DNA from 3 places in the Streptomyces sp. NPDC050546 genome. Region 1 is predicted to be linked to each of the others. Evidence: predicted binding sites of a transcription regulator. Region 1 holds the regulator's gene; each other region holds the start of a gene.
What was found. Region 1 encodes HrcA, which represses chaperone genes, less so after heat shock. Its sites were predicted from a motif close to TTNGCACTCNGNNNNNCNGAGTGCNAA; they were not measured.
Positions count from the first base shown of each region.

Region 2: groES (co-chaperone GroES) is a predicted target of HrcA. The motif match lies at 2,674-2,700, and genes of this name have one in related genera.
Region 3: groL (chaperonin GroEL) is a predicted target of HrcA. The motif match lies at 1,196-1,222, and genes of this name have one in related genera.

Region 1 covers NZ_JBITGX010000012.1:155,171-160,903, reverse strand. The annotation lists gene ACIBK5_RS28560 (DUF3097 domain-containing protein) at 70-870, opposite strand; gene ACIBK5_RS28555 (MBL fold metallo-hydrolase) at 902-1,633, opposite strand; gene hrcA (heat-inducible transcriptional repressor HrcA) at 1,806-2,822, shown strand; gene dnaJ (molecular chaperone DnaJ) at 2,822-3,958, shown strand; gene ACIBK5_RS28540 (nitronate monooxygenase) at 4,389-5,465, shown strand; gene ACIBK5_RS28535 (16S rRNA (uracil(1498)-N(3))-methyltransferase) at 5,462-5,733, shown strand, end outside.
Region 2 covers NZ_JBITGX010000004.1:375,509-381,241, forward strand. The annotation lists gene ACIBK5_RS12775 (SAM-dependent methyltransferase) at 1-812, opposite strand, end outside; gene ACIBK5_RS12780 (polysaccharide deacetylase family protein) at 979-1,866, shown strand; gene ACIBK5_RS12785 (polysaccharide deacetylase family protein) at 1,902-2,630, shown strand; gene groES (co-chaperone GroES) at 2,800-3,108, shown strand; gene groL (chaperonin GroEL) at 3,230-4,855, shown strand; gene ACIBK5_RS12800 (hypothetical protein) at 5,026-5,733, shown strand, end outside.
Region 3 covers NZ_JBITGX010000003.1:46,698-52,430, forward strand. The annotation lists gene thrC (threonine synthase) at 1-20, shown strand, start outside; gene ACIBK5_RS08120 (MoaD/ThiS family protein) at 124-399, shown strand; gene ACIBK5_RS08125 (cold-shock protein) at 848-1,051, shown strand; gene groL (chaperonin GroEL) at 1,385-3,007, shown strand; gene ACIBK5_RS08135 (NADH:flavin oxidoreductase) at 3,247-4,368, shown strand; gene ACIBK5_RS08140 (carboxylesterase/lipase family protein) at 4,465-5,733, shown strand, end outside.

The DNA of each region.
Region 1 (5,733 bases):
CGCATGCGCGCAGCTAGGGCGGCCAGTACGCATGCCCGCAGCTAGGGCAGCCAGTGCGCATGCCCGCAGCTACGGAGCCGTGACGAAGTCGATCAGTTCTTCCACCCTGCCCAGGAGTTCCGGTTCCAGGTCCTTGTAGGAGCGGACACCCGAGAGGATTCGCTGCCAGGCCGCGCCTGTGTTGGGTGGCCAGCCCAGGGAGCGGCACACTCCCGTTTTCCAGTCCTGGCCGTGGGGGACGCGGGGCCAGGAGTCGATGCCCAGGGACGTCGGCTTCACCGCTTCCCAGATGTCGATGTACGGGTGGCCCACCACCAGGGCGTGCTCGCTCGTCACCGACTCGGCGATGCGCCACTCCTTGCTGCCCGGGACCAGGTGGTCCACCAGGACGCCGAGGCGGGCGTCCGGGCCGGGGGCGAAGTCGGAGACGATCGACGGCAGGTCGTCGACGCCCTCCAGGTACTCCACGACCACGCCCTCGATGCGCAGGTCGTCGCCCCACACCCTCTCGACCAGCTCGGCGTCGTGCCGGCCCTCGACGTAGATGCGGCCGGCGCGGGCCACACGCGCGCGTGCGCCGGGGACGGCCACCGAACCGGAGGCGGTGCGCGTGGGGCGGGCGGGGCCGGACGACGGGCGGACCAGCGTCACCACCCTGCCCTCCAGCAGGAAGCCGCGCGGCTCCATCGGGAACACGCGGTGCTTGCCGAAGCGGTCCTCCAGCGTCACCGTGCCCGCCTCGCAGCGGATCACCGCCCCGCAGAAGCCCGACCCGGGCTCCTCGACCACCAGGCCCGGATCCGCCGGAACCTCGGGCACCGGCTTCGGCTTCTTCCACGGCGGGGTCAGGTCGGCGGAGTACTGGCGCATTCGAATGACGATAGGAGAAGGCGCACGGCGATCACCGCGACACGCCGAAACGCGCCGCCAGCGCGTCCCGCTGAGCCCGGACGAACGCCGCGTCCACCACCGCTCCGTGACCGGGCACGTACAGCGCGTCCTCGCCGCCCAGATCCAGCAGCCGGTCCAGGGCGGCAGGCCAGTGCGACGGCACGGCGTCGGGGCCCGACTGGGGCTCGCCCGACTCCTCGACCAGGTCCCCGCAGAACACCACCTCCGGATCACCCGGCACCAGCACCGCCAGGTCGTGCGCGGTGTGCCCCGGGCCCACGTTCGCCAGCAGCACCTGGCGGCCGCCGCCCAGGTCGAGCGTCCACTCGCCGGAGACCAGATGGCGGGGCGGGACCAGCCGGTCCGCCGACTCCCGCGCGACAGGCTCCGCCAGGCCGTTGCGTACCGCGTCCGCGCACAGCTCCTCGCGGTCCCGCACCCGCGTGAGGACCGCGTCCACGCCCACCGCGCCGAACACCTCCGCCTCCGGGAACGCCGCCGCGCCGAAGACATGGTCGAAGTGGGGGTGGGTCAGCGCGAGATGCGTCACACGATGACCGGTGAGCGACTGCGCCTGCGTGCGCAACCGCGCGCCCTCGGCCATGCTCGACCCCGCGTCGATCATGAGGACCGCGCCCTCACCGGCGACCAGTCCCGCCGTGCAGTCCCACACCGGGAGCCGGCACCGCCCCACCCCGGCGGCCACCCGCTCCCACCCGAGCTCTTCCCAAGTCACCGTCATACGGCGACGCTAGCGGTGACACCCGTCGCGGGCACGACAGCGCACGACCAGCCTTGCCGGGGGTGCACCCCACCGCCGTACACTGGGCCGGGGAATGCTGGCACTCGCACGCGCAGAGTGCCAGGCCACGACAGGCAGGGCAGCGAGCGGATGACTTCTGGAGGTGTGCGCGATGCTCAGTGAACGCAGGCTTCAGGTGCTGCGCGCCATCGTCCAGGACTACGTCGGCACCGAGGAGCCCGTCGGCTCCAAGGCCCTCACCGAGCGGCACAGCCTCGGCGTCTCCCCGGCCACCGTCCGCAACGACATGGCGGCCCTCGAGGACGAGGGATACATCGCCCAGCCGCACACCAGTGCCGGGCGTATCCCCACCGACAAGGGCTACCGGCTGTTCGTGGACAAGCTGGCCGGCGTCAAGCCGATGACCGCGCCCGAGCGGCGCGCGATCCAGAACTTCCTCGAGGGTGCCGTCGACCTCGACGACGTCGTGGCGCGTACGGTGCGGCTGCTGGCGCAGCTCACGCGCCAGGTGGCCGTCGTGCAGTACCCGTCGCTGACCCGGTCGACCGTGCGGCATGTGGAGTTGCTCTCCCTCGCGCCCGCGCGTCTGATGCTGGTGCTGATCACGGACACCGGGCGGGTCGAGCAGCGTGTGGTCGACTGCGTGGCGCCCTTCGGCGAGGCCTCGCTCGCGGATCTGCGCGCACGGCTCAACAGCCGTGTGGCGAACCGCCGTTTCGCGGATGTGCCGAGTTTGGTGGAGGATCTGCCGGAGGCGTTCGAGCATGAGGACCGGGGTACGGTTTCCACGGTGCTCTCCACGCTTCTGGAGACGCTCGTCGAGGAGAACGAGGAGCGGCTGATGATCGGCGGCACCGCCAATCTCACCCGTTTCGGGCATGACTTTCCCCTGGTGATCCGGCCGGTGCTGGAGGCGCTGGAGGAGCAGGTCGTGCTCCTCAAGCTGCTCGGCGAGGCCAAGGATCCGGGCGTGACCGTACGTATCGGTCATGAGAACGCCCACGAAGGACTCAACTCCACGTCCGTCGTGTCGGTCGGCTACGGTTCGGGCGGCGAGGCAGTCGCCAAGCTCGGCGTGGTCGGACCGACCCGCATGGACTACCCGGGAACGATGGGAGCGGTACGCGCAGTGGCACGGTACGTCGGACAGATCCTGGCGGAGTCGTAGTGGCCACGGACTACTACGCCGTACTCGGCGTGCGCCGCGACGCGTCGCAGGAAGAGATCAAGAAGGCCTTCCGGCGGCTCGCACGCGAGCTGCACCCGGACGTCAACCCCGATCCGAAGACCCAGGAGCGGTTCAAGGAGATCAACGCCGCTTACGAGGTGTTGTCGGACCCGCAGAAGAAGCAGGTCTACGACCTCGGCGGCGACCCGCTCTCGCAGGCCGCCGGCGGCGGCGCGGGCGGCTTCGGAGCCGGTGGCTTCGGGAACTTCTCCGACATCATGGACGCGTTCTTCGGTACGGCGTCTCAGCGCGGTCCGCGCTCGCGCACCCGCCGCGGCCAGGACGCGATGATCCGTATCGAGGTCGAGCTCGACGAGGCCGCCTTCGGTACGACGAAGGACATCCAGGTCGACACGGCCGTCGTCTGCAACACCTGCAGTGGCGAGGGTGCCGCGCCGGGGACGAGTGCGCAGACGTGTGACATGTGCCGCGGCCGCGGTGAGGTGTCGCAGGTCACCCGGTCGTTCCTCGGCCAGGTCATGACGTCCCGGCCCTGCCCGCAGTGCCAGGGCTTCGGGACCGTGGTGCCGACGCCGTGCCCGGAGTGCGCCGGTGACGGCCGCGTCCGTTCCCGGCGGACCCTGACCGTGAAGATCCCCGCGGGTGTCGACAACGGCACGCGCATCCAGCTCGCCGGCGAGGGCGAGGTCGGGCCGGGTGGCGGTCCCGCCGGTGATCTCTACGTGGAGATCCACGAACTCCCGCACTCCACGTTCCAGCGGCGCGGTGACGACCTGCACTGCACGGTCACCATCCCGATGACCGCGGCGTGCCTCGGCACGAAGGTGCCGCTGGAGACGCTGGACGGCATGGAGGAGGTCGACATCCGCCCGGGCACCCAGTCCGGCCAGTCGATCCCGCTCCACGGCCGGGGCATCACGCACCTGCGGGGCGGCGGACGCGGCGACCTCATCGTCCACGTCGAGGTCCAGACCCCGACCAAGCTCGACCCCGAGCAGGAGCGACTGCTGCGCGAGCTGGCCAAGCTGCGGGGCGAGGAACGGCCCACGGGGCAGTTCCAGCCGGGGCAGCAGGGGTTGTTCTCACGGCTGAAGGACGCGTTCAACGGGCGCTGACTTTGGGCGGGCCGGCCGCTGCTGGGGGTCCGGGGGTCGCCCCCCGGGCAGGCACAGTCAGCCTGGGCAGCAGGGGTTGTTCTCGCGGTTGAAGGATGCGTTCAACGGGCGCTGAGCTGGGTGGTCCGGCTGCTGCTGGGGGTCCGGGGGTCGCCCCCCGGGCTGGCACAGTCAGCCGGGGCAGCAGGGGTTGTTCTCGCGGTTGAAGGATGCGTTCAACGGGCGCTGAGCTGGGTGGTCCGGCCGCTGCTGGGGGTCCGGGGGTCGCCCCCCGGGCTGGCGCAGTCAGCCTGGGCAGCAGGGGTTGTTCTCGCGGTTGAAGGACGCGTTCAACAGGCGCTGAGCGGCTTTCGGAGGGCCCTTTCCTCTGGTCTATGCCACACAGCGGGCCGGTTTCAGGGTTGTTCGGAGGACGTGACAACATGCGGTCATGTCCTCCGCGCTGACCGATCTCTTCCCGCACCCGATCGTGCAGGCCCCCATGGCGGGGGGCGTCTCCGTACCGCAGCTCGCCGCCGCCGTGTGCGAGGCGGGCGGGCTCGGATTCCTCGCCGCCGGGTACAAGACCGCCGACGGGGTGTACCAGGAGATCAAGCAGCTCCGGAGCCTCACCAGCAGGCCCTTCGGCGTGAACGTCTTCATGCCGCAGCCCGAGTACGCCGACCCCGCCGCCATCGACGTCTACGCCCACCAGCTCGCCGGCGAGGCCACCTGGTACGAGGCGGAGCTCGGCGATCCGGACAGCGGCCGTGACGACGGCTACGAGACCAAGCTCGCGGTACTGCGCGACAACCCCGTGCCGGTCGTGTCGTTCCACTTCGGCGTGCCGAGCCGGGAGGTCATCGACAGCCTGCACCGCGTCGGCACCTTCGTCCTCGCCGCCGCTACCACCCCCGACGAGGCCCGGGCCGTCGAGCGGGCGGGCGCGGACGGGGTCATCGCGCAGGGCGTCGAGGCCGGCGGCCACCAGGGCACGCACCGGGACATCCCGGAGCTGGACGGTTCCGGAATCGGGCTGCTGTCGCTGGTCGCGCAGATCCGGGAATCCGTGAGCATCCCGATCGTCGCCGCGGGCGGCATCATGCGCGGTGGCCAGATCGCCGGGGTCCTCGCGGCCGGTGCGAGCGCGGCCCAGCTCGGCACCGCGTTCCTCGCCACGCACGAGTCGGGCGCGAACGCCCTGCACAAGCAGGCGCTGACCAACCCCCTGTTCGTGCGCACGGAGTTGACCCGGGCCTTCTCCGGGCGGCCGGCGCGCGGCCTCGTCAACCGGTTCCTGCGCGAGCACGGCCCGTACGCGCCGCCCGCCTACCCCGAGGTCCACCACCTGACCTCGCCGCTGCGCAAGGCCGCCGCCAAGGCGGGGGACGCGCAGGGGATGGCCCTCTGGGCGGGGCAGGGCCACCGCATGGCGCGGGAGCTGCCCGCCGGGCAGCTGGTGGAGCTGCTGGCCGGTGAACTCGCCACGGCGCGCGCGGTGCTGTCGGGTGGGGGCGGCGTCCTGTGACCGCGCCGGTGTTCGTGGTCGAGCACCTCGACGCGGGCGGTGGTGGCCGGTACGTCCTCGACGGGCCGGAAGGGCGGCATGCCGTCTCCGTGAAGCGGCTGCGGGCCGGTGAGGATGTCGTCCTCACGGACGGGGCCGGGCGGTGGGCGGACTGCGTCGTGCTCGACACGGAGGGCAAGGACCGGCTGATCGTCCGGCTTGACTCGGTGACCGAGGAGCCGGTGGAGCAGCCCCGTGTCACGGTCGTCCAGGCGCTGCCCAAGGGCGA
Region 2 (5,733 bases), on a different contig from region 1:
AGGAAGCGGCCGGGCGTGCGGACCTCCGGGTCGGGCAGGCCGCGGGAGAGCAGGGTGCGGGGGCCCGGCAGCAGGGTGGCCCGGACCGCCCCCGGCTCGGTGCCGAACCACAGCACCGCCTCCTTCACGTCCCCGCCGTCGGAGATCCACTCGGCCTCGGCGTCCTCGGGCACCGCCTCGTGCGGGATGCCGGGGGCGATCTTCAGCGCGGCGGCCCGGGGGGCCCGGCGGGCGGCCGAGACCGCCCAGGACAGGGGTGGTGAGTAGGCCTCGGGGTCGAAGATCCGGCCCTGGCCGCCGCGCCGGGCCGGGTCGACGAAGACGGCGTCGTACCCGGCCGTGTCCACCTCCGTGACATCGGCCTCCCGCACCTCGATCAGGCCGGCGAGACCCAGTGCGTCGGCGTTCGCCCGGGCCGCCGCGGCCGTCAGCGGGTCCCGGTCCACGGCCAGGACCCGGATCCCGGCGCGGGCCAGCGCGATCGCGTCCCCGCCGATGCCGGAGCACAGATCGGCGACGGAGGTGATCCCCAGGTCCTTCATCCGCTGGGCGCGATACGCCGCCACACTCGCCCGGGTCGACTGCTCCACCCCGTTCGGCGTGAAGAACATCCGCCCCGCGTCCTCGGCCCCGAACTTCACCGCCGCCCGCTGCCGCAGCCGCGCCTGGCCCAGCGCCGCCGACACCAGCTCGGCGGGGTGCTCCCGGCGCAGCCGCGTCGCCACGGCCAGCTCCCGCGCGGGATCGGTGTCCCGCACCTCGTCGAGGAGGGCGCGGCCTTCGGGGGTGAGGAGGGGGGCGAGGTCGTTCACCGGATCATTGTCGGCCACGGAGCGGCGGGGGCGGCGGGCCGGGGCGGATGTGGGCCAGTCGGTGGACGGTATGCCGCCGGCCGCGGTGTCGGGGAGGGTTCGCACCGGCCGGCTGCGAGGATCCGACATCATGCGAGCAGTCGTACAAAATGACAAAAGGCGGGCCATGGGAGGCGTCCGTATCGGCCTCGTCGTGCTCGCCCTCGCTGCCATCGCCTCGGGCTGCGCGCAGGCGGACGGCGGCCAGGTCGCCCCGGCCGGCGGCCAGCAGCCCCTCGACGCGCCCCCGGCCCGCGCGCTCGACTCCTACGCCACCAAGCTGCGCGCCGCGCACGCCGCCCGCATCGCCGCGGCGCACCGCTGGGGGCTGCGAAGGGTCCCGCCGGCCGCCCCGCCGGCTCCCGAGCAGAAGCCGAGGATCAGGACGCGCAAGGGCTTCGAGGTGGACGGCCACCGGGAGCTGGGCCTCCCGCCCGTCTTCACCACCGTCCCCACCAGGGACAAGGTCGTCTTCCTCACCATCGACGACGGCGCCGAGAAGGACCCGGCGTTCCTGCGGATGATGAGCGACCTGGACGTCCCGTACACCGCCTTTCTCAGCGGCTACCTGGTGAAGGACGACGACCGCTACTTCCGCCAGATGCAGGCCAGGGGCGTGGTCCTGAACAACCACACCCTCTGGCACCGCTACATGCCGGGGCTGCCGTACCGCGCGCAGCGGCGCGAGATCTGCGGCATGCAGCGCTTCATCGAGAGGCGCTACGGCACCCGCCCCACCCTCTTCCGCCCGCCCTTCGGCAGCTACGACAGGGCGACGCTGCGCGCCGCCGAGGTCTGCGGCATCGAGTACGTCCCCCTGTGGAACGCGGAGGTCTTCGCCGACCACTGGGAGTACCGCGAGGCGGACCGGAGGCTGCGCCCGGGCGACATCGTCCTCACCCACTTCCGGGGCCGCGAGCAGTGGAAGGCAACGATGCCCGACATGATCCGCCGCTTCCTGAACAAGGTCACGGCCGAGGGATACGCGGTGGGCAGGCTGGAGGACTACCTGTGAGGCGGCTGCCGGCCGCCGCCGCGCTGTGTGCGGGCATGCTCCTGCTGGCCGGCTGCGCCGGGACGGCGGGGGAGCGGGCGGGAGCGGACGGCCGGGGCCAGGACCCGGCCCGCACGGCCGGCCCCCTCGCGCGTCCGGCGCGCCTGCCGCCCGTCGTGGACCGGGTCCGCACCCGCGACCCGGTCGTCTTCCTGACCTACGACGACGGCGCCGAACGCGACCCCGCCTTCGCCGGCCTCGTCCACGAACGGCGGCTCCCGGTCAGCCTGTTCCTCACGGACAGCGTCGCGGGCCCCGGATACGGCAGGCTCGCCCGGCTGCGCGCGGTCGGCGTGTCCCTCCAGAACCACACCCTCGACCACCCGGCCCTGCGCGGTCTGCCCTACGCCGGGCAGCGCGCCGAGATCTGCGGCCAGCAGCACAAACTCCGCACCCGCTTCGGCATCCGCCCCCACCTCTTCCGCCCGCCCTACGGCACCTACGACACGACGACCCTGCGCGCCGCCGCCGACTGCGGCATCACGGCGATCGTCCTCTGGCGGGCGTCCCTGTCCGCCGGCGGCGAACTGACGTACACCCACGGCGAGCCCCGCCTTCGCCCGGGCGACATCATCTCCGTGCCGTCGGCCCCGACGGAGTCCCTGTCACCGGCGGAACGGACCGCGCGTCTGCTGGGGGAGATCGAGGGGCGGGGGCTGCGGGTGGGGCGGCTGGAGGACTACCTCCGACACGAACTCCCCGGCCGACGCGCCGCGGGCAATTAGCAGTCCGCTTGACCGAGTGCTAATCGCGGTCATAGTCTCGGCTCTGGCACTCACCACTGGAGAGTGCCAACACAGCGACGGGCAGGTCCGGCACCCGCGACGACGGATCCACCTGGTCGCCACCTCAGACAGTTAACCCCGTGAGATCTCCGAAGGGGGAGGTCGGATCGTGACGACCACCAGCTCCAAGGTTGCCATCAAGCCGCTCGAGGACCGCATTGTGGTCCAGCCGCTCGACGCCGAGCAGACCACCGCCTCTGGCCTGGTCATCCCGGACACCGCCAAGGAGAAGCCCCAGGAGGGCGTCGTCCTGGCCGTGGGCCCGGGCCGCTTCGAGGACGGTAACCGTCTTCCGCTCGACGTCTCCGTCGGCGATGTCGTGCTCTACAGCAAGTACGGCGGCACCGAGGTGAAGTACAACGGCGAGGAGTACCTCGTCCTCTCGGCTCGCGACGTGCTCGCGATCGTCGAGAAGTAATTCACCCCGCATTACCAGCATTGCAGTGAACTGCGCCCCTGGCCCCCGCGACCTTATGAAGCCGGGCGTCGGGGGCGCAGTTCGTTTCACCCACATTTTCCGAGAGGGCTGAACCGCTCCCATGGCGAAGATCCTGAAGTTCGACGAGGACGCCCGTCGCGCCCTCGAGCGCGGCGTCAACAAGCTTGCCGACACGGTCAAGGTGACGATCGGCCCCAAGGGCCGCAACGTCGTCATCGACAAGAAGTTCGGCGCCCCCACCATCACCAACGACGGTGTGACCATCGCCCGTGAGGTAGAGGTCGAGGACCCGTACGAGAACCTCGGTGCCCAGCTGGTCAAGGAGGTGGCGACCAAGACCAACGACATCGCGGGTGACGGTACGACCACCGCGACCGTGCTCGCCCAGGCGCTCGTGCGCGAGGGCCTGAAGAACGTCGCCGCCGGTGCCTCCCCGGCCGCCCTGAAGAAGGGCATCGACGCCGCCGTCGCCGCCGTCTCCGAGGACCTCCTCGCCACGGCCCGCCCGATCGACGAGAAGTCCGACATCGCCGCGGTCGCCGCGCTGTCCGCCCAGGACCAGCAGGTCGGCGAGCTCATCGCCGAGGCGATGGACAAGGTCGGCAAGGACGGTGTCATCACCGTCGAGGAGTCCAACACCTTCGGTCTGGAGCTGGACTTCACCGAGGGCATGGCCTTCGACAAGGGCTACCTGTCGCCGTACTTCGTGACGGACCAGGAGCGCATGGAAGCCGTCCTGGACGACCCGTACATCCTCATCACGCAGGGCAAGATCTCCGCCATCGCGGACCTGCTGCCGCTGCTGGAGAAGGTCATCCAGGCCAACGCCTCCAAGCCGCTGCTGATCATCGCCGAGGACGTCGACGGCGAGGCGCTGTCCACCCTCGTCGTGAACAAGATCCGCGGCACCTTCAACGCCGTCGCGGTGAAGGCCCCCGGCTTCGGCGACCGTCGCAAGGCGATGCTGCAGGACCTCGCGGTCCTCACCGGCGCCACGGTCGTCTCCGAGGAGGTCGGCCTCAAGCTCGACCAGGTCGGTCTTGACGTCCTCGGCTCCGCCCGCCGCATCACCGTCACCAAGGACGACACCACGGTCGTCGACGGCGCCGGCAACAAGGACGACGTGCAGGGCCGCGTCGCCCAGATCAAGGCCGAGATCGAGTCCACCGACTCCGACTGGGACCGCGAGAAGCTCCAGGAGCGCCTCGCGAAGCTGGCCGGCGGCGTGTGCGTCATCCGCGTGGGTGCCGCCACCGAGGTCGAGCTCAAGGAGCGCAAGCACCGTCTGGAGGACGCCATCTCCGCGACCCGCGCCGCGGTCGAGGAGGGCATCGTCTCCGGTGGCGGCTCCGCGCTCGTCCACGCCGTGAAGGTCCTCGAGGGCAACCTCGGCAAGACCGGCGACGAGGCCACCGGTGTCGCCGTCGTCCGCAAGGCCGCCGTCGAGCCGCTGCGCTGGATCGCCGAGAACGCCGGCCTGGAGGGCTACGTCATCACCTCCAAGGTCGCCGAGCTCGACAAGGGCCAGGGCTTCAACGCCGCGACCGGCGAGTACGGCGACCTGGTCAAGGCCGGCGTCATCGACCCGGTCAAGGTCACCCGCTCCGCCCTGGAGAACGCCGCCTCCATCGCCTCCCTCCTCCTCACGACCGAGACCCTGGTCGTCGAGAAGAAGGAAGAGGAGGAGCCGGCCGCCGCGGGCCACGGCCACGGCCACTCCCACTGAGGCACGATGAGTGACGGCTGACGACCTCAGTCGGCCCGAGCCCGAGCGAAGGCCCGGCACCCCGGAGACGGGGCTGCCGGGCCTTCGCCGTGCCGTTCGCTGGTCAGGGAACCGTCACGGGGCCGGCGACGGTCTACCCACGAGAGCGGTCGGATCATGAGGGGGTAGGGATGAACCAGGTGCTCTATGGGGAAAGTTCCCGCAACCCGCTGGCGCGGACGGTGCGGCTCACCGAGGACGGACTGCGCAGGGGCGGCAGGACGACCCCGCTGGACGAGCTGAACCTCGCCGCCATGGCAGAAGCGTTCCTGCGGGGCCGCTGGCTCGGTGGCGGGGGCACCGAACGCCCCCTGGCGGCGCTGCCGCAGGGTTCCGGCGCCGTCCCGGTCACCCGCGTGACCGGCACCACCACTCCCTTGAAGGCCCGTCAGGCCGCCGAGTTCGCCCACACGCTGGGCGAACTGGCGGTGCGCAGATGCGGCGGGCCGGACCACGTCGCCGCTCTCGCCGCACAGGCGCAGGCGGAGGGCGTACCGCTGTGGATCGCACGCCGCTACGCGCCCGGCCCCGTCGGGCGGGTGGCCGTCGCCGTTGACCGGCGTCTGGTCCGCGTGGACGTTTGGAGCCCGAACGCCCCCGCCGTTCGGCTCAGGGCACCGTACGGCTACCGCCCCGACAGCGCCGACCGGGCCGGTGGCCTGGTCATGACCGTCGGTGACACCTCCGCACGGCTCGAACTGAGCCGGAGAATACGCAAGTCCAAGAGCAAGGTCGAGATCCGTCTGCCAGACCGGCTCTGGACCCTGCGCCGCGAGAACGCCGAGAGCTCGTGGCTGCTGCGCGACGACCGCCGGGTCGCGCTGCTGACCCGCCCCTCA
Region 3 (5,733 bases), on a different contig from region 1:
GGGACGCCGGTCTCGTCTGAACCGTTGTTCGCTGCGGGCCGGTGGGGGCTGGTCGCGCAGTTCCCCGCGCCCCTGGGTGCGCGGCCCAGCCGTAGCTCAATCGAAACCGGAGGTCATATTCCGATGAGCGTCAACGTACGAATCCCCACCATCCTGCGTACCTACACCGGCGGGCAGGCCGAGGTCGCCGCCGAGGGTGCGAACCTCGGTGAGGTCATCGCCGATCTGGAGAAGAACCACACCGGGATCGCCGCCCGGGTGCTGGACGACCAGGGCAAGCTGCGCCGGTTCGTCAACGTGTACGTCAATGACGACGACGTGCGGTTCGAGCAGGGTCTCGAGACGGCGACGCCGGACGGTGCCGGTGTGTCGATCATTCCGGCCGTCGCCGGCGGCTGAACCGGTCGACCGGCTTGATTATTACCATCGGTAACGGCCGTCACTGAGCGTTCATCGAATTGCCCCCTCCGTGAGAGAAGCGGAGGGGGCAATTCTGTGTGGTTGAGCGCGGTACAGTTGGGGAACGCGATCCCGATCCCCTGATCGGGCACCCTGAATTCCTGCCGCGCGCCCGACAAGATGTAGCCAAAGTGTGTGCGTCTTTCGCCGCTTTTGTTCCCTTTGCGTGGCCCGACTTGCCCTGAAGTCGCACGAATTCTCCCCACATTCCGGATCCCGCGCGTCCAGAATTCTCGTCCGATTGACCTGTTGCAGAGGGCAGTTGGACAGATACATTCGGCCGCGGTCGACGCGTTCCGGCGCACGCCCCCAATCCGTGGGGGGTGAGGTCTGACCCGGATCCGCGAAGTGCGGGTCTGTGCAAGGGCCAGTAATAGGGGAGTTAGGCATGGCTCAGGGCACCGTCAAGTGGTTCAACGCGGAGAAGGGGTACGGCTTCATCGCGGTCGACGGTGGTGCGGATGTTTTCGTCCACTACAGCGCGATTCAGATGGACGGCTACCGCACCCTTGAAGAGGGTCAGCGGGTCGAGTTCGAGATCTCGCAGGGCCAGAAGGGTCCACAGGCCGACATGGTTCGCGTCGCTGCCTGAACGCGCGACCACGACAAACCGCAAGCGGCAGGTCTTCTCTGAAGGGCCCGTACCCCCCGGGGTGCGGGCCCTTCGGTCTGTCCGAAGGCCCCGCCGGACGCTGTTCGCGGGCGGCTGACGGCCCTGCCCGATCCCCGGGAGGCGCTTGCACTCGCCATGCCCGAGTGCTAATCATTGCGTTAGCACTCTGAAGGTGAGAGTGACAACGTAAGGACCGGGTCGGTGAGGCCCGCAGGCCGGGTGGGGAAGGAACCACGAGGCTGGCGAGCCGTCCGTCGCGGGCGCGGGCGCGGTCCGAAGTAATCACCCCCAGTCCTGGAGGGACCACTTCACATGGCCAAGATCATCGCGTTCGACGAGGAGGCGCGGCGCGGCCTCGAGCGCGGCATGAACCAGCTCGCGGACGCCGTCAAGGTGACGCTCGGCCCCAAGGGCCGCAACGTCGTCCTCGAGAAGAAGTGGGGCGCCCCCACGATCACCAACGATGGTGTCTCCATCGCCAAGGAGATCGAGCTCGAGGACCCGTACGAGAAGATCGGCGCCGAGCTGGTCAAGGAAGTCGCCAAGAAGACGGACGACGTCGCCGGTGACGGTACGACCACCGCGACCGTTCTCGCCCAGGCCCTGGTCAAGGAGGGCCTGCGCAACGTAGCCGCCGGCGCCAACCCGATGGCCCTCAAGCGCGGCATCGAGCGCGCCGTCGAGGCCGTCTCCGCCGCCCTGCTGGAGCAGGCGAAGGACGTCGAGACCAAGGAGCAGATCGCCTCCACGGCCTCCATCTCCGCCGCCGACACCCAGATCGGCGAGCTCATCGCCGAGGCGATGGACAAGGTCGGCAAGGAAGGCGTCATCACCGTCGAGGAGTCCCAGACCTTCGGTCTGGAGCTGGAGCTCACCGAGGGTATGCGCTTCGACAAGGGCTACATCTCGGCGTACTTCGCCACCGACATGGAGCGTATGGAGGCCGTCCTCGACGACCCGTACATCCTGATCGCGAACTCCAAGATCTCGAACGTCAAGGACCTGCTCCCGCTCCTGGAGAAGGTCATGCAGTCGGGCAAGCCGCTGCTGATCATCGCCGAGGACGTCGAGGGCGAGGCCCTGTCGACCCTGGTCGTCAACAAGATCCGCGGCACCTTCAAGTCCGTCGCCGTCAAGGCCCCGGGCTTCGGTGACCGTCGCAAGGCGATGCTGCAGGACATCGGCATCCTCACCGGCGGCGAGGTGATCTCCGAGGAGGTCGGCCTCAAGCTGGAGAACGCCACGGTCGACCTGCTGGGCAAGGCCCGCAAGGTGGTCATCACCAAGGACGAGACGACCATCGTCGACGGCGCCGGCTCGACCGACCAGGTCAACGGCCGCGTCAACCAGATCCGCGCCGAGATCGAGAACAGCGACTCGGACTACGACCGCGAGAAGCTCCAGGAGCGCCTGGCGAAGCTCGCGGGCGGCGTGGCCGTCATCAAGGCCGGTGCCGCCACCGAGGTGGAGCTCAAGGAGCGCAAGCACCGCATCGAGGACGCCGTGCGCAACGCCAAGGCGGCCGTCGAGGAGGGCATCGTCGCCGGTGGTGGCGTGGCCCTGCTGCAGGCCTCCCAGGTCTTCGAGAAGCTGGAGCTCGACGGTGACGAGGCGACCGGCGCCAACGCCGTGAAGCTCGCGCTGGAGGCCCCGCTGAAGCAGATCGCCGTCAACGGTGGTCTCGAGGGCGGCGTCGTCGTGGAGAAGGTCCGCAACCTCCAGGTCGGCCACGGCCTGAACGCCGCGACCGGTGAGTACGTCGACATGATCGCCGAGGGCATCATCGACCCGGCGAAGGTGACCCGTTCCGCGCTGCAGAACGCCGCCTCCATCGCCGCGCTGTTCCTCACCACCGAGGCCGTCATCGCCGACAAGCCGGAGAAGGCCGCCGCGCCCGCCGGTGGCGGTATGCCGGGCGGTGACATGGACTTCTGATCGACCCCTGGGGATTCCCCGGGTTGATCAACGGTCTTGCCGAGGGCGGCACTTCCTGTTCCGGGTTCCGGGCAGGGGGTGCCGCCCTCGGGCGTGTGTGCGCGTGTCTGCGCGTGTGCGGGCGTAGGCGGGCGTGTGCGGGGTCACAGTGCGGGCGGGATGCGAGGGCGGGGCCGGGTGGTTGAAGCAAACGTCCTATGCGTATGCACATACTGTCCGGTATCCGAAGGAGCCCCTGAGTGACCGTCGCCGCCTCCCGCGCCGCCGAAATCCTGTCCCGGCCCGTCACGCTCAACGGCCTGACCGTCCCGAACCGCATCGCGATGGCGCCGATGACCCGGATGTTCTCCCCGGGCGGTGTCCCCGGCGAGGACGTCGTCTCGTACTACTCCCGCCGTGCCGCCGCCGGAGTCGGCCTGATCGTCACCGAGGGCACCTACGTCGGGCACGACTCGGCCGGGCAGAGCGACCGCGTGCCGCGGTTCCACGGCGAGGAGCAGCTCGCGGGCTGGGCGAAGGTCGCAGACGCGGTGCACGCCGCGGGCGGCACGATCGTGCCGCAGCTGTGGCACATCGGCATGGTCCGCAACCAGGGTGAGCCGCCGTTCGCGGACGCCCCGGCCGTCGGCCCCTCCGGTCTGCGCATCGGCGCCACCGAGCCCACCGGCATGGCCATGACCCAGGCCGACATCGACGCCGTCATCGGCGCGTTCGCCGAGGCCGCGGCCGCCGCCGAGCGCATCGGCTTCGACGGCGTGGAGATCCACGGCGCCCACGGCTATCTGCTCGACCAGTTCCTCTGGGAGGGCACCAACCGCCGCACCGACGCCTACGGCGGCGACCGCGTCGCCCGCGCCAAGCTCTCCGAGGAGATCGTCGCGGCGGTCCGTGAGACCGTGTCCGCCGACTTCCCGATCATCTTCCGCTACTCGCAGTGGAAGCAGGAGGCCTACGACGCCCGCCTCGCCGAGACGCCCGAGGAGCTGGAGTCCATCCTGACCCCGCTCGCGGCGGCCGGTGCCGACGCCTTCCACGCCTCCACCCGCCGCTACTGGGTGCCCGAGTTCGAGGACTCCGACCTCAACCTGGCCGGCTGGACCAAGAAGCTCACCGGCAAGCCCGCCATCACCGTCGGCTCGGTCGGCCTGAACGGCGTCGACTTCCTCAAGTCCTTCCAGGGCGAGGGCGCCGACGTCAACGACCTCGACAACCTCCTGGACCGCTTCGAGCGCGACGAGTTCGACATGGTCGCCGTCGGCCGTGCCCTGCTCCAGGACCCGCAGTGGGCGGCCAAGGTGCTGGACGGCCGCTTCGGCGACACGGCCCCGTACGACCCGGCGGCGCTGAAGACCCTCAGCTGACCTGGGGGCCGGGAGCCCTGCGACTCTGGATTTACTTGCGTCAGTCAATGACACTGGCGGAGCGCCTGTTCACCGGCATTCCGTGAGGGGATTGAGATGACGACGACCGAGTCCCGCCCGACGGCGGGTGGCCGTTCAGATGAGCCCGCACCGGTGGTCCGTACGACCGCCGGTGCGGTACGCGGCCGAAGGGAGGAAGGGCTCGCGGTCTACCGAGGCATCCCCTTCGCCGCGCCCCCGGTGGGCGAGGCCCGCTTCCAGGCACCCCGCCCCGCCCAGCCCTGGGACGGCATACGCGACGCGTACGCCTTCGGCCCGCCGCCCCCGCAGGACGTCGGCAGCCTGGGCGGCCCGGGACTGCTCGATGTGCCCGAGGGCGACGACTGGCTCACGGTCAACGTCTGGACCCCCGAACCCGACCCGGCCGCCCGCCGCCCGGTGATGGTGTGGATCTACGGCGGCGCCTACAAGCTCGGCCACTCCGGCAGCCCCGGCTACGACGCCCGGCACATCGCGACCGACGGTGACCTCGTGGTCGTCTCCCTCAACTACCGCCTGGGCATGGAGGGTTTCGCGTCCATCGAGGGCGCGCCCGCCAACCGTGGTCTGCTCGACCAAGTGGCCGCGCTGGAGTGGGTCCGCGACAACATCGAGGCGTTCGGCGGCGATCCGGACCAGGTCACGGTCTTCGGAGAGTCGGCGGGCGCGGGCTCGGTCGCCTCGCTGCTCTCCATGCCGCGCGCGGCCGGTCTGTTCCGGCGGGCGATCGCGCAGAGCGTGCCGGGGACGTTCTTCTCCGACGAACTCGCCCGTGACATCGGCCTCGCTCTCGCCGCCGAGATGGGGCTGCGCCCCACGGTCGCCGACCTTTCGACGATCCCTCCCCATCGGCTGACGTCGGCCGGTGAGACGCTGGGCGCCAAGATGCTCCAGTACGTCGACCGCTGGGGCCAGGCGGCGCCCACGGTCACGCCCTTCTCTCCCGTGGTCGACGGCGAGGTGCTGCCGACCACGCCCTGGCAGGCGCTCGCGGCCGGTTCGGCGAAGGACGTCGACCTGCTGGTGGGCCACAACCGGGACGAGTTCCGGCTCTTCATCGCCATGGCGGGCCAGCAGATCACCGAAGAGAAGGCGAGCGCGGCCCTCCGTCTCTTCGCCCCCGGCCCCGACGGGGAGCAGGCCTACCGGGCCGCGTTCCCCGACGCCTCGCCGAGCGAACTCTACGAACGCGTCCAGACGGACTGGCTGTTCAACATGCCCAGCCTGCACCTGGCCGAGGCGCAGAGGGCGGGTGGCGGACGCGCCCATGTGTACGAACTGACCTGGGCGGCCCCGGGCAACGGCGGCGCGCTCGGTGCCTGCCAC